4 regions of the Trichococcus flocculiformis genome follow, and region 4 is predicted to be linked to each of the others. Evidence: predicted binding sites of a transcription regulator. Region 4 holds the regulator's gene; each other region holds the start of a gene.
What was found. Region 4 encodes LexA, which represses DNA repair genes until DNA is damaged. Its sites were predicted from a motif close to CNAACANNTGTTNG; they were not measured.
Positions count from the first base shown of each region.

Region 1: ACKPCD_RS05260 (YdbC family protein) is a predicted target of LexA. The motif match lies at 1,043-1,056, and genes of this name have one in related genera.
Region 2: uvrC (excinuclease ABC subunit UvrC) is a predicted target of LexA. The motif match lies at 1,821-1,834, and genes of this name have one in related genera.
Region 3: dnaB (replicative DNA helicase) is a predicted target of LexA. The motif match lies at 2,401-2,414, and genes of this name have one in related genera.

Region 1 covers NZ_OY759718.1:1,037,090-1,041,089, reverse strand. The annotation lists gene ACKPCD_RS05265 (MFS transporter) at 1-609, shown strand, start outside; gene ACKPCD_RS05260 (YdbC family protein) at 730-939, opposite strand; gene ACKPCD_RS05255 (OsmC family protein) at 1,117-1,542, opposite strand; gene ACKPCD_RS05250 (amino acid ABC transporter ATP-binding protein) at 1,539-2,306, opposite strand; gene ACKPCD_RS05245 (MmgE/PrpD family protein) at 2,642-4,000, opposite strand, start outside; gene ACKPCD_RS05240 (amidohydrolase) at 3,991-4,000, opposite strand, start outside.
Region 2 covers NZ_OY759718.1:1,055,386-1,059,385, forward strand. The annotation lists gene uvrC (excinuclease ABC subunit UvrC) at 1-1,765, opposite strand, end outside; gene ACKPCD_RS05330 (MFS transporter) at 1,896-3,149, shown strand; gene ACKPCD_RS05335 (vitamin B12-dependent ribonucleotide reductase) at 3,319-4,000, opposite strand, start outside.
Region 3 covers NZ_OY759718.1:399,189-403,188, forward strand. The annotation lists gene ACKPCD_RS02215 (adenylosuccinate synthase) at 1-798, opposite strand, end outside; gene dnaB (replicative DNA helicase) at 918-2,285, opposite strand; gene rplI (50S ribosomal protein L9) at 2,500-2,949, opposite strand; gene ACKPCD_RS02230 (DHH family phosphoesterase) at 2,953-4,000, opposite strand, start outside.
Region 4 covers NZ_OY759718.1:1,952,012-1,956,011, reverse strand. The annotation lists gene recJ (single-stranded-DNA-specific exonuclease RecJ) at 1-1,676, shown strand, start outside; gene ACKPCD_RS09260 (adenine phosphoribosyltransferase) at 1,694-2,206, shown strand; gene lexA (transcriptional repressor LexA) at 2,288-2,911, opposite strand; gene ACKPCD_RS09250 (YneF family protein) at 3,156-3,386, shown strand; gene ACKPCD_RS09245 (ABC transporter ATP-binding protein) at 3,473-4,000, shown strand, end outside.

The sequences.
Region 1 (4,000 bases), 910 kb from region 4:
CGCACCAAATCGGAACGGCTAGGAAAAATATCCTTCCGGGATTTTCCCAAGGATTTCTACCTTTTTCTGGCAATCGTTTTCCTTTTCACGCTGGGGAATTCAACGGATGCCCTGCTTTTGATCAAAGCGAGCGACGTCGGCGTCAGCGATGCCTTCATCCCGATCATGTATCTGGTGTTCAATGCGGTTTCCGTCGCCTTCGCCGTTCCGCTCGGGAAACTGTCCGATAAGATTGGACGTAAACGCATCATCATCGGCGGCTATCTGATGTTCGCGCTGATCTATTTTGGATTCGGCAAGGCGGCTACCCATTTCGCCATCGTCGGCCTCTTCGCCTTTTACGGCCTCTACAGCGCGGCGACGGACGGCATCCAGAAAGCGTTGGTATCCGACATCATCGGCAAGGAGAAAAAAGGCACCGGGTTGGGGCTATACAATGCGCTCCTGGGAATGACCCTATTGCCGGCCAGTCTAATCGGCGGATGGTTATACGATACTTTCAATAACCAAGTACCTTTCTACTTCGGTTCCGCCACCGCCTTGCTTTCCGCTTTTTTGATGTTCCTCTTCTATCAACGCGGGAAACGCCACGGCACAAGCCATTCTTGATGCAATGCTGAAATCGAAAAACCAACTGGAGCCGATTCGCTTCAGTTGGTTTTTTTATGATGTCTAGCTTCACGGGTTAGCCCTTCGGAAAGGACAAAGGAACCCGTTCCGCTTTTCTGGTTATTTCAATAGTTTGGCGAGAGCAGCCATTTCTTCTTCGCTGAAGGTCAGTCCTTTGCCCATCTTTTCGTGATCGGGGCTCCATTCGCGGATATCGTATTTTGGCGGTCGGCCGTTCCAGCTGACCAGGTTCAATTCTTTCGTCCAGCCTTTTGCGGAGGTGGACAGGACGCCGAGTTCTTCGACAATTTCAAATGTGATGTCTGCCATGTTTCATTTCCATCCCTTCTCATTCTCATGATAAAGCCTCATCGCTTTATTCAATCGTCTATTAATATATCAGAGGACTATTTCTTGGTAAAGTATTTCACAGCAAACTGTTTTTCGACAAAAATACGGAGCCTTTATCCATCAGACTCCGATCCCATTTCTTTCTATTCTGTTTCATTACACTTCTCTGGTGAGCTTCACGCCGTTTAAAATAATGTCATAGGTGATTTCGGCATTCAAAGAATCAGAAACGCTGCAATATTTTTCTTCACTCAAGTCGATTGCACGCCAAACTCTTTTGCCATCAATGTCGCCGTCCACTACGAAAGTGATAGTGATAGCGACAAAACCTTTAGGAGCTTCTTCTTTACGGGTTCCGTCCGTGATGAACTCCAGTTTGCTGATTTTATCCAAATAGCGGTTCAAAATCATCGTCACGTCTATGCCGATGCAGCCTGCCAAAGCTGCCAGCAGCATCTCGGTAGGAGTGGCACCTTCGCCCATCCCGCCATACGCTGGCGTTGCATCCATCTTGATATCGTAGCCTGAATCACCCTGGGCGGTGAATTTACGGCCGCCTTCCCATATCGTCTTCACGATCATAGCTTCTCCTCATTTCTTTCGCTCTTTTCCTCCATTTTCAGGAATTTTCTGGCCCGTTCTGTTTTCGGAGCGGCAAAGAAATCCTTTGGCTGCCCCTCCTCCACTACTACACCGTCTGCCATGAAAATGATCCGGTCAGCAACATTCCTGGCAAATTGCATCTCATGCGTCACGATGACCAACGTCATACCTTCCTTGGCCAGTTCTTGGATGACGTTCAACACTTCATCCACCAGTTCCGGATCCAAAGAAGAGGTCGGTTCATCGAACAGCATCACAGCCGGATCCATCGCCAATGCCCTTGAAATCGCTACGCGTTGTTGCTGACCGCCTGAAAGCCGGGATGGATAGACAACCCGTTTATCGAATAGTCCGACTCGCTTCAATAATTCTTCGCCGAGTCCAACGTCTGTACTCTTTTCCATTTTTTTGACGGTCAACAACGCTTCTATGACATTTTCCAATGCCGTCTTGTGCGGATAGAGATTGAATTGCTGGAACACCATACCAGTATTCTTGCGAATGTCACGCACGTGCTTCCCTCGTTCCTTTTTGGACTGGGAATCGGAAACTGTGATGCCGTTCACTTCGATACTTCCTTTTGTCAATTCCTCGAGTCCATTGATGCACCGCAATAGCGTGCTTTTGCCTGATCCGCTTGGACCCAAGATGGCGACTACTTCGCCGGCTCGGACATCAAGCGTGATATCCTTAAGCACTTCCAGTTTCCCGAACGATTTGGCTAGTCCTCTGATGGTTATCATTCACTCACCCCCGCTCTATTTGCCATCAGCATCTACAACGCCATTCTATACCGCCACCATAAATAAGTACAATAGTTATATTTCATATCTAGATATACATTTTGTAATAACTTAGCGATTTCCTTTTTAGATGCAATTAGATGCAACCGGATACTGTAAGGTGGAGTAATTTTAATCCGGATTTCACGTGTGAACTGAAAAAGAGACCCGAAACCACTTAGAGGACAATGCTTGGATGGTCGATTGCCTTCCTTTACATATCCTATTCAAGGTCTCGGGTCTGATAATTCTAATTTCGATAATCTTATTCAAATGAATATGAGTTGGTAAACCCGTTATAACCATTTCCCCAATTCGCTCGCCTTGGCATTCTCCAGACCGCGGATCGCCTCCATGATCTGCTCGGCTATATGCTGATTTGGTGCCGACTCGCGCCATTTGCTTTCCAGTTCCGCATCCGTCAACGGGGCTTGCGGAGAACCTTTCGGCACGCTCACTTCGCGGCTGTGTATGGAACCGTCCGCCAGCGTGATCCGGACGATCGTGAAGCGGCCTTTCGGGATGGCTTGCGCATCCGGGATATGTTCTGCATCATAGCTTCGGGACATTTTCCCTATCAGCTTTTCGGCTTCGACCGAAACAGCCGTGGACCCGAAATTTCCAAGCGTAAACGGCTGCCCAAGCAACGCTAAAGCGACGACATATTCGATGCTGAAGCGGCCCTGCTCTCCGGTCTTCGGGCATGTATGGATCAAAGCCGCATCGCCGTTGGGAGGGAAAACGATGTCTATCTTTTTGATCGTTGCGATATCCAAATGCAGTTGCGCCAACTCAAGAGCGGCATCAGCGCCATGGGATGCTGCTGAACAGAACGGATTGCGTTTGAACCAAAGACCGGGAGCGGATATCCGCCAAGATTTTCCCCAGTCCTCGGCCAAGGCTGAATAAACTGCTTCATCCGCTTCTTTTCCGCCATATACATGCAAGTATCCGATTGGAGAATCGAAAGCTGTTTCGATTCCTCGGAAATTCTGCTGGGTCCATTCAATCGACTGGACCGCTTGCTGTGCGGCAAATCCGGCATGCAGCGGCTTCATTTCTGTTCCGAACTGCACCCGCAGTCCGCCAGCCTGACTGGCGGCGATTCCGACGGCATTCTGCGTTTCGGCAACAGTGAACCCGAGCAATCGTGCTCCCGCGAAGGTGGCGGCGACGCCGCCAAGCAAAGAGGTGTTGTGCCACCCCTTCTGATAGCTGGCTGTGCCGACAGCCTGCCCAAGCCGGGCCATGACTTCAACGCCAATGATGTAGGCATCCAAAAAGCGTTTGCCGGAAATTTCCCGACAGGATGCCAAAGCAAAAAGAGCAGGCAAAATGACCGAACTGGGATGACCGCGCACGTCGGAATGGACATCGTCATAATCAAGCGCATGTCCCATAAACCCGTTCACAAGTGCCGCTTGCCGCCTGTTTACTCGTTTATTTTGGCCGATCAAAGCCGCGACAGGATGCCCGCCTTCCGCTTCGATGGCGTGTAGCAACTTCAGCACACCGGCATCTTCCCGGCCAGCAAAAGCGCTGGCCAAATAGTCGAGGATACCGCGTTTTGCTTCACGCAAGGCAGCTTTATTTTTTGTAGGGGTTGTCTTCAAAACTTCAGCGGCCAGCATTTCAGTAAATACTGTCAAGCCTTC
Region 2 (4,000 bases), 900 kb from region 4:
GTTCCTCTTTGATCAGCAGCGCCGTCTTTTCCGGGATACCCAACGCTTTGATGTCTTCGTAGCTGGCTTCGCGGATGCTCTTCATCGTTTTGAAATGCTTCAGGATCTTCGTGCGGGTTTTCGGTCCGACACCTTCAATCTGGTCCAATTGCGAAGCGATGCTGTTCTTGGCGCGGATTTGGCGATGGAAAGTGATCGCGAAGCGGTGGACCTCTTCCTGGATCCGCTGCACGAGATGGAAAGCCTGACTGTTCGGACTGAGCTCCACGATTTCATCCTTCTCGCCGAAGATGAGCGAGGAAGTCTTGTGCTTCGTGTCCTTGACCATGCCCGCTACCGGGATGTCCAATCCGAGCTCGTCCTCCAGCACTTCCTTGGCGGCATGCACCTGAACCTTGCCGCCGTCCATCAGGATCAGATCCGGCATGGCGCGGCCTTCGCGCAGCAAACGGCTGTAGCGGCGGCGGATGACTTCCTGCGTCGTCGCGAATTCATTGCTGCCTTCGACCGTCTTGATTTTGTATTTCCGGTAGTTTTTGCGTTCCGGCTTTCCGTCCCGATAGACGACCATCGCCGAGACCGGATTGGTTCCCTGGATGTTCGAATGGTCGAACGACTCGATAACCTCCAGATATTCGATGCCGAGCGCCTCGGAAAGTTCCTGGATGGCGCCGACCGTCTTGTGGGTGTCACGCTCGATCAGCATGAACTTTTCCGTCAGCGCCAGTTCGCTGTTCGTGATCGCCAGTTCGAGGATGCTGCGCTTGCTGCCGCGGACAGGCGTGTGCACTTTCGTTCCGAGCGCTTCCTGCAGCAGTTCCGTGTCGACGCCTTTCGGCACGAGCACTTCCTGCGGCAGGATATGATTGGGATCCTGATAGAACTGCATAATGAAGGAAGCCAGCTCTTCTTCAGGCGTATCGTAGCAGGGGAAAAGGGCGGCTTCGCGCTTGATGATCGAGGATTGGCGCAGCAGGAAGACTTGAATCGACAGCCAGCCTTTGTCCATATGGAAGGCGAAGACGTCGCGGTTCGTGTAGTCGCGCGACATGACCGTCTGTTTTTCCACAGTCGCCTCGATGTAGCTGATCTGATCGCGGTAATCGGCAGCCTGTTCGAAATTCAGGCTTTCTGCGGCGCGGTGCATTTTTTCGCGCAGATCTTTCTTGATCTCCTTGACGTCGCCATTCAGGAAAGCGGCGATGCGTTTGATCTGGGCATCGTATTCCTCTTTTGACACCTCATGATCGCAGCAGCCGATGCATTGGCCCATATGGTAATAGAGGCAGGCGCGTTTCGAATTCTTGGCGCACTTGCGCAACGGATAGATTTTCTGGATGAATTCCTGCGTCTCCGTCGCCGCGTAGACGTGCGGATAGGGTCCGAAGTAGATGCCGCCGTCATCCTCGACCGTCGAAGTGATGATGAGCTGCGGATCTTTTTCGTTCGTGACCTTCAGATAAGGATACATTGTCCCTTGTTTCAGTTTGATGTTGTATTTGGGCTGGTAACGCTTGATCAGGTTGATCTCCAGCAGCAGCGATTCCTTGTTCGTTTTGGTGACGATCGTTTCGAAACGGTCAATGTCCGCGACCAACAGCTGCGTCTTGCCTTCGTGCTTGCTGTGGAAGTACGATTTAACTCGGTTCTTCAGATTTTTGGCCTTGCCGATGTAGATGATTTCGTCATCCTTGTCCCGCATGATGTAGCAGCCGGGCAAGTCGGGCAGCAGCGCTAATTTTTGGTTGATTTCTTCTCTGCTCATCCGTTTCAATCCTTTTACTTTTCGTTGAGAATAGTATACCATGAATGGAAACATACGTTCAGTCGTTTGATTCTGAACGCAGTCATTTTGGGGACGATAACCGCCTCTCCAGCAAGGAAGTGCAAACAGTGTGATCAAGCAAATAAAATATGAAAAGTGGCAGCGTCAAACCGCTCTCTTTCTGGGCAGCCAGACGATTTCCCTGTTCGGCTCGTCACTTGTCCAATACGCAATATTCTGGTACCTGACCTTGGAAACACAATCCGGCGTCATCATGACCTTATCGACCATCTTCGGCTTTCTGCCAACTTTCTTCATCTCGCCATTCGCCGGGGTGTGGGCCGACCGCTATAACCGGAAGCGCCTGATCGTCCTTTCCGACGGCATCATTGCGCTCTCGACTTTGGTGCTGGTCCTGCTGTTCTTGGCGGGGCAGCGTTCCATCTGGATTCTTTTGGCGACATCGGCCATCCGCGCATTGGGTGCGGGCATCCAGATGCCGGCGGTCGGCGCCATCCTGCCGCAGATCGTCCCTGAAAAGGAGCTGACCCGGATCAACGGGCTAAACGGCAGCATCCAGGCTGTCGTTATGCTGGTTTCGCCGATGATCAGTGGCGCGCTTTACCAATTTGCGCCGATGGAAGGTATCTTTCTGATCGATATAGTGACAGCTGCTTTGGCGATCGCTATCCTCGTGTTCTTCCTGAAAGTCCCTACGCATGAAAAAGCCAGCCAGGAACAAGTCAGCAATTACTTGCAGGACATGAAGCTAGGCTTCAGCTATATCCAAAATCATACTTTTATCAAAAGGTTGTTCCTCTATTTTTCGCTTGCTTTCTTCATGGCAGCACCGGTGTCGTTCCTGTCACCGCTGCAGGTTGCACGCTCATTCGGCGATGACGTCTGGCGCTTGACGGCGATCGAAATCGCCTTTTCGATCGGGATGATCGGCGGCGGCCTCTGGATCGCGTCATGGGGCGGATTCAAGAATCGGATCCATTCCATCGCGGCCGCGATTGCGGTAATGGGTTTGTGCTCTTTCGGGATGGGCGTCATCCCGAACTTCTGGATTTATCTCTTCCTGATGGGCTTGGTCGGACTTTTCATTCCGCTCCTGAACGCTCCGAGCATGACGCTCTTGCAGGAAAAGGTCGAAGAAGATTTCCTCGGACGCGTCTTCGGCGTCCAAAGCATGGTCGCAAGCGCAATGATGCCTTTAGGGATGCTGGTATTCGGGCCGCTGGCGGACCGGATGGCAATCGAAATCCTGATGGCCGTATCGGGCCTATTCCTGATGGTCGTGGCCTTCTTCGCCATCCGCGACCGTGTCCTGCTTGAAGCAGGCAAACCCGAACCTTCGGACACCGGAAAAGAATCAAACTAAAGACTGGAGCTGCCGTATTCGGCAGCTCTTTTTTGTGGATGTCCGATACTTTGCGTTAATCGGACAAGCAGCATCCGCAGCGCAAGACGAGCAGCAAAGCATGAATGTCGGCAAACCACAAAGAAGAACCCGTCCTAAAATCGGACGGGTTCTTCTTAAATTAATCAGTTTACAAACCGCATTTCAGCTGTGCGCCGCAGTTGGTACAGGTGTTGCAGCCGCCCAGATCTTCGACCGTCCCTTGACGGCAGATCGGGCAAGTGTCGCCGATTTCGTTGCCGATTGTGACGTCGGTAGCTTCGAGATTGGCTATCGAATCAACCAGGAAAGTCTTGTCCTTGTTGATTTTGACGTGCTCTTTCTCTTCCTCGAGCTTGCCTTCCTCATCCCAGACATTTTCTTCGGCTTTCAGCGTCAGTACCTGGGAATCACGGCTGCCGTCCACATAGACTGTTCCGCCTTTGGCACCGCCCAAGTAAAGGCGCTCGTAGATCTTTTCGACCTGATCGACAGTGTAGCCTTTCGGTGCGTTCACCGTTTTCGAAATGGAGCTGTCGACCCAGCGTTGAATCGTTGTCTGCACATCGACGTGCTCTTCGGGCGCAAGTGTCATGGCAGCCACGAAGTAATCAGGCAAGTTCTTCGGATCGGCATCTGGATGGCGATCCAGATATTCTTGGACGATATCCGCCTTCACTTCGATGAATTTGCCGAGACGCCCGCTGCGGTAATACGTGAATGAGAAGTAAGGCTCGAGTCCGGTGGAAACACCGGCCATCGTCCCGGTCGATCCGGTAGGTGCCACTGTCAACAAGTGCGAGTTACGGATGCCATATTTCAGGACGCCTTCG
Region 3 (4,000 bases), 1.5 Mb from region 4:
CTTGCAGACACCGACAACTTTATCGATCTTGGTAGGGCCCACACCACTACCGATGGTTACGCCACCAGCAACCGGGTTGGAAGAAGTAACGAATGGATAAGTACCTTGGTCGATATCCAACATAACCCCTTGTGCGCCTTCAAATAGGACACGTTTGCCTGCATCCAATACATCGTTCAAGATAACCGATGTATCACACACGTATTTTTTGATTTCTTGTCCGTACTGATAATATTCTTCAAAAATATCTTCGAATTTGATTTCTACAGAATCGAACATTTTTGTGAATTGACGGTTCTTTTCTTCCAAGTTGATTTTCAGACGCTCTTCAAAGATTTCTTTGTCCAACAAATCGGCTACCCGGATACCGACACGCGCTGCTTTATCCATGTAAGCTGGCCCGATGCCTTTGATGGTCGTACCGATTTTGTTTTCGCCTTTTGAATCCTCTTGAAGCTGATCCAATTGAATATGATAAGGCAAAATGACGTGGGCACGGTCGGAAATACGTAGGTTATCCGTGTTGATGCCGTGATCTTTCAAATATGCCAATTCTTTGATCAATGATTTCGGATTCACTACTACGCCGTTTCCGATCACGCTGATTTTTTCTGGATAAAAAATGCCGGATGGAATTAAGTGCAATTTGTATGTAACGCCATCAAACTGGATTGTGTGGCCAGCATTGTCCCCGCCTTGATATCTAGCGATTACTTCTGCATTCTCACTAAGGAAATCTGTAATCTTCCCTTTACCTTCGTCTCCCCATTGAGTCCCAACAACTACTACTGAAGTCATTATTTACTCCACCTCATCTAATTTATTCATAATACTATGCTAGTTTACCAATATTACCTATGTCTTTCAATAAAGAATCAGATAAAAGCGCTCATTTCTGAACAATTTGTCCAAAAATATCAACTAATTTCCGGCATATAGCTCATCGAAGAAAATTTATTGAATTCCTTTTTGAACAGGAGCTTGACGGTTCCCCGCGCCCCGCTCCGGTTTTTTTCGATGATGACCTCTACGACATTATTCTCTTGCTCATCCCGTTCCGGTTCTTCGCCGCCTTCACGTTCGTAATAGTCGTCGCGGTACAGGAAAGCAACGATATCGGCATCCTGCTCGATCGATCCTGATTCACGGATATCGCTCAATACCGGACGTTTGTCTTGCCTTTGCTCCACGCCACGGGACAATTGGGAAAGGGCGATGACCGGTACTTTCAGTTCCTTCGCCAACTTCTTCAATTGACGCGAAATGTCTGAAACTTCTTGTTGACGGCTTTCGCGGTTGTTCCCTTCAATCAGCTGCAAGTAGTCAATCACAATAAGTCCTAACTTTCCCTGTTCCTGCAGCAAGCGACGACTTTTTGCCCTTATTTCCGCAATCCGTATACCTGGTGTATCATCTATAAAAATCTTGGACTGTCCCAAAGTCCCCATCGCCATGATCAGGTTGGACCACTCATCTTCAGAAAGCTGCCCTGTCCTCAAGTGACCGGCATCGATGTTCCCTTCCGCACACAGCATCCGGTTAACCAACGACTCCGCCCCCATTTCCAAACTGAAAATGGCAACTACCTGATCCGCCTTGGTTGCGACATTCTGTGCGATGTTCAGAGCAAAGGCGGTCTTACCGACCGCCGGACGAGCTGCCAGGATGATCAATTCTTCTTTCTGAAGACCCGCCGTCATTTTATCCAAGGCGATGTATCCGGTGGGCACCCCTGTGACGTCATCGCTTTGTTGGGCCAGCGACTCGATGTTCTGCAGCGACGCCGAAACGACATCCGATATGCGGATGAAACCGGAGCGATTTCTCCGTTCGGATACCTGAAGAATATTCTGTTCGGCGCTGTCCAACATCACGGCAAGCTCATCACCCTCTTCATAGCCTTTGCGGACGATTTCTGTAGCCGAGCGGATCAGGTTGCGCAAAATCGATTTCTCTTCTACTATCTTGGCGTAATATTCCACGTTGGCTGAAGTCGGTACCGCAACCGCCAATTCGGCCAAATACTCCATACCGCCAGCATTTTCAAGCTGATTCTTCGTATCCAACTCATTCGCGATTGTGACGACGTCTATCGCTTCGTTTCGGTTGTTCAATTGCAAAATCGCGTCAAAAATAATCTGATGATTTTTTCGGTAAAAATCAGATGTTTCAAGGTATTCCAAAACATTCACAACCGTTTCAGGATCCAAAAAAATGGAGCCCAGAACGGATTGCTCTGCTTCTATACTATGAGGAGGTATGCGATCTTGAAGTGTTTCTTCCATTTTATATTTTCACCCTTTAGGTTTTATTCATTTCGACAAGGAACCGGTTACTGGTTTACCCATCTTTCGCTCTCTTATTGTACTGTAAACTGGAGGCTTTTACAACCAACGAAAGGGAACGCTTGTTCTGTTTCGAGTCAATATTTATCCCCCTCTACACAAGCAAAAAGACAGAGATGGTTATCCCTGTCTTTCGTTTATATCTGGAAAATTATTATCCTTCAGTCACTTGGACAGTCAACATCGCTGTCACTTCCGGATGAATTTTTACGGGCATTTTCGTGAAACCTAATGCTCGGATAGGACTGTCTAATTCAATTTTCCGCTTATCCAATTTAACATTATGTTGCTTCTGTAATGCTTCAGCAACCTGTTTCGTTGTTATCGAACCAAACAAACGACCATCTTCGCCAATTTTTGCGGACAATTTGATGATTGATTCATCCTTCTCCAGAAGTGCCTTTAATTCTTGAGCAGCGGCTAACTCCTCAGCCTGCTTCTTCTCTTCAGCCTTCTTTTGGCCTTTCAATGCAGAAATCGTAGCAGCATTCGCTTCTTCCGCTTTACGGTTTTTGATCAGGAAATTAGCGTAGCCATCCGCAATATCTTTGACTTCCCCTTTTTTCCCTTTACCTTTAACGTCCTCTAAAAATACAACTTTCATTTATTATTCCCCTTCCTTGATTTTTTTTGGATCTATGACTGCCTTCAATCTCTCAACGACTTCATGGACCGTCGTATTCTCAATCTGCGTGGCTGCATTGGATAAATGTCCGCCTCCGCCTAATTTTTCCATGATAGTCTGCACATTATATTGCCCCAGACTTCTGGCACTGATTCCAACTCTGCCGTCCTGACGTTTTGTAACGACAAATGAGGCGTCTACTGCTTCCATCGATAACATCGTGTCGGCTGTTTGAGCAGCGACAACCGTATCATAGATTTTTTCATCTTCTCCATGGACGATTGCGAGGTTACCGTTCACAAATTCCATCGTTTGCAGCAAATGACTACGCAACAGATAGGTATCCAAGTCCTCTTTCAATGATTTCTGGATCAGAACGGTATCCGCTCCGTTCGACTGCAGATAACTGGCAGCATCAAAAGTCCTGGATCCGGTTCTCAAGCTGAAATTGCGTGTATCGACAATAATCCCAGCCAGCATAGCCGTTGCTTCTATCTTATTGATGGCATCCATCTCATTGGATTGATATTCAAACAATTCAGCGATCAATTCCGAAGTGGATGACGCATAGGGTTCCATATAGACCAAAACAGAGTCTTTGGGAAATTCTTGTCCACGTCTGTGATGATCCAAGACGACTATTTTTTTGGACAGATTCAAAAGTCCAGGGGCCGGTGTCATGGAAGGACGATGCACGTCAACCATCACGATAAGCGTTTGCGGAGTCACCAATGCCATTGCCTGCTCAGGCGAAATGATTCGCTTCGCAATCAAAGGATCTTTGTCTATCTCCTGCATAATCCGATTCACATCATTGGAAAATTGCTGCGGATCCAATACTATCCAAGCCTCCCGATTGTTCATCTGAGAGATTCGGCGGATCCCTAAACAGGAACCGATGACGTCCATATCAGGATAACTATGCCCCATGATGATCACTTTATCAGCATGAACGATGAGTTCTTCCAAAGCCTGGCTGATCATTCTTGCACGGATACGAGTCCGTTTTTCCATCGGATTCGTTTTACCA
Region 4 (4,000 bases):
AATCACTTGACCTGGCTGCTATCGGCACTGTTGCGGACCTTGTTAGTTTGACAGGCGAAAATCGCTGGATCGTGAAACAAGGACTACAAGTCATGAAACAAGCGCATCGGCTCGGGTTGGCTGCATTGATGGAAGCCGCTGGAATAGATACGGCTGTTTTGGACGAAGAGAGCATCGGTTTCATCATCGGACCACGTTTGAATGCAGTCGGTCGATTGGAAGATGCGGGTCCGGGCGCTGAATTGATGCTGTCATTCGACGAAGAAAAAATTGCTGAATTGGTTGCCTATATTCAGGAAAAAAACGTCGAGAGACAAAACATAGTTCAGTCCATCCATGAAGAAGCCCGTATCCAATTGGCGAAGAATGAAAATTTGCCGGACGTTGTTGTGTTAGGCCACAAGAATTGGCATCAGGGCGTTCTCGGAATCGTGGCAAGCAAATTGGTCGAGGAATTTGGACGGCCAACCGTATTATTTAATATCGACGAAAAAACCGGTATCGCGAAAGGGTCAGCCCGCAGCACCGAGGCGTTGGACATTTATGCTGCATTGGCAGATGCAAAGGATTCGCTTACGAAGTTCGGTGGGCACAAAATGGCAGCAGGCATGAGTCTTCCTGCTGCTGATTTAGCCGCTTTCTCTGAAAAGATCAACAACTATGCTGCTCGCTATCATGATGCAATCGTGCTGGGCGAATCCATTTATATAGACGCCATCTTGCCGCTTGCTGACGTCACCTTGCCGTTTTTGAAGGAATTGGAGTTGCTGAAACCATATGGTACCGACAATCCGAAGCCGATATTCGGCTTCCAAAATGTACCTTTGACAGACATCAGACAAATCGGTGCCGACAACAAGCATCTAAAGTTCAAGCTTAAGGATAAGGAGCTCTTTCTGGATGTGATCGGCTTCAATAAGGGGAGCATCAGCAATCATTTGAATGAGGCGGATGTCGTTTCCCTAATCGGCGAGCTTTCAATTAATGTTTGGCGGGACAGCGCGAAGCCTCAACTGCAGTTGAGGGACATTAAAAATAAACATGTTCAGTTTTTTGACAAAAGGAGTTCGGTCATCCAAGAATCGGTATTGGCTGTGGAAGATGCCTTGTATCTATTTTCGACTTCCAACATCATGAAACAATTTTATGAGCGTATTCCAAGCAGTTCGAATGCGGCCTTGCTCACAGACAATACAGTGGATGCCTTGCAGGCCGTCAGCGCCAAGAATCTCGTGCTCTTCGAATGTCCTTTGAAGCTGAACCTTTTGGCGAATCTCCTGAAGAGTAATCAGTTCGAAAATGTGTATGTCGTCTCTCATGAATCGAATGGCGTATACGCAGATGGCGTTCCTCCTAAAGACCAGTTTGCAAAATTTTACCAGTATATCCGTTCGCATAAGGATATCGACGTGAGAAATCGATTAGATGCTTTGGCAGAATATTTAAAAATCAAGAAAAATCTTGCCATTTTCATGATTCAAGTGTTTTTGGAGGCGGGATTTGTTACAATAGACAATGGTTTCATCAATGAGGTCAAGAATCCCGTCAAAAGGGCTTTGGCTGATACACAAGTATACAAAGATCGCCTGCAGAAAATGGAAGCTGAAAAAATATTCATCTACAGCCCGTTTTCGCAACTGACAAAATGGTTGAATGAACAGATGATGGTTCAATAATTAGGAGGAACATAAAAATGGATTTAAAAAAATATATTGCTGACGTAAAAGATTTTCCGGAACAAGGCATCATTTTCCGCGATATTTCCCCTTTGATGGCAAATGGCGAAGCCTATCGTTATTCAATCAAGGAAATCGTGAAATATGCTCAAGACTTGAATGTTGATAAAGTAGTCGGACCTGAAGCGCGTGGCTTCATGGTCGGTTGCCCTGTGGCTGTGGAATTAGGCTGCGGATTCGCGATGGCCCGCAAAAAAGGCAAATTGCCCCGCGAAACAGTTGAAGTATCCTACGGGCTGGAATACGGGAAAGCGACATTGCAACTGCATCAAGATGCCATCTTGCCTGGCGATAAAGTGCTGGTCTGTGATGATTTGTTGGCTACTGGCGGCACTACAGCCGCGACTATAGAATTGGTTGAAAAATTAGGCGGAGAAGTTGTGGGCTTGGCGTTCTTGATCGAGTTGCTGGATTTAAAGGGCAGAGATCTGATCCAAGGGTATGACATCTTCACGCTGATGGAATACTAAGAGAAGTAATCCTAAATAAGCATAGACACGCAAAAAGGCTGCCGGTTGGCAGCCTTTTTGCGTCAGTTGGAGGACTGTTCTTTAAATGATGTGGTTCCGGTACAGGCCGACTACTTTACCCAGGATGAGGACAGAATCCAGGATGATCGGATCCATGCTCGAATTTTCAGGTTGCAGACGATAGTAGTTATTTTCTTTGTAGAAACGTTTGCAGGTCGCTTCATCATCGTCCGTCATGGCTATGACGATATCTCCGTTTTCAGCCGTGTTCTGTTTTCTGACAATGACGGAGTCGCCATCGAAGATGCCGGCATCGATCATGCTTTCTCCGCGGATTTTCAACATGAATAAAGATCCCGCATTGGATTGCAGATCCGGGGGAACCGGGAAATAGTCGGTTGCTTCTTCTACGGCAAGTATGGGCGCTCCGGCTGTGACAGTACCCAACAACGGCATTTTATCTGATAGGATCCCCAATTTGTCCAGACCTGCTTGGGTCAATTCTATCGCACGGGGTTTTGTAGGATCCCGCTGGATAAAACCATTTTTTTCAAGACGCGACAGATGGCCATGAACCGTAGATGTAGATGACAGTTTTACCGCATTTCCGATTTCCCTTACGGTCGGCGGGTAGCCCTTTTCCTGGACTTCTTCATAAATGTATTGAAGCACTTCAATTTGGCGTGAATCTTTATTTTTAACCATGAGATCATCATCTCCGTAATCCTATATTTATATCGTTTAGGATACCATTAATCCCTCAAAAAATCAAACAGATGTTCGCATGTTCTTTGAAAATTATGTTAGAATATGCCTAGTATTGCCACAAATACAGCAAATGTTGAAGCGTTTTCCAAAAATCGCTAAATTTATCCGTGATTGCTATTTCTTTTTCTCATAATCTTTAGTACAATTAATGAATGAATGCTTTGGAAAGGGGGATGAATACGTGTCAACAACAGCATGGGTAATGATGGTTATTTTAGGAATAGTAATAGGAGCGGTTGGCGGATTTTTCCTTGCAAGACGTTATATGGTAAAATATTTTGAAGAAAATCCACCGATCAATGAAGAAATGTTGCGTTCTATGATGATGCAGATGGGTCAAAAACCATCCGAAAGAAAAGTTAAACAAATTATGGCTTCGATGAAAGCACAATCAACAAAGAAAAAGAAATAGACTAATGAAATAATATACAAAATGTGGATCTTTACGGTTCCACATTTTTATTTTGTCTGAATAAACGCAAGAAAGGGGAAATATCCGTGAGTATTTTCAAAAAATTGAGTTGGTTTTTTCGTCAGGAATGGAAAGCCTATTTTGTGGGCGTCTTTTTCCTGATCATTGTGGCGATACTTCAGGTTGTATCGCCGCGCATCGTCGGAATCATTATCGATGAAATTGCACTTGGCACGTTAACGATGGCTTCTTTGTGGAAGTGGACAGTGATCATATTGATAGCGGGCGTGCTGCAGTACCTCTTCCGTTATATTTGGAGGATGAAGATTTGGGGAACTTCAGCAGAACTGGAAAAGATACTTCGGTCAAGATTGTTCAAGCATTTCACCGAAATGGATGCTGTCTTCTTCCAAAAGTACAGGACAGGCGATCTGATGGCGCATGCGACGAATGATTTGAATGCCATCCGCATGGTCGCCGGCGCAGGTATCCTGACATTGGCAGATTCAATTTCTTCAGGCGGGATCACGCTCTTTACGATGTTCTTCTTGATCGATTGGCGTTTGACGCTCATTGCTATGATCCCATTGCCGGCTTTGACGTTGGTGTCACGA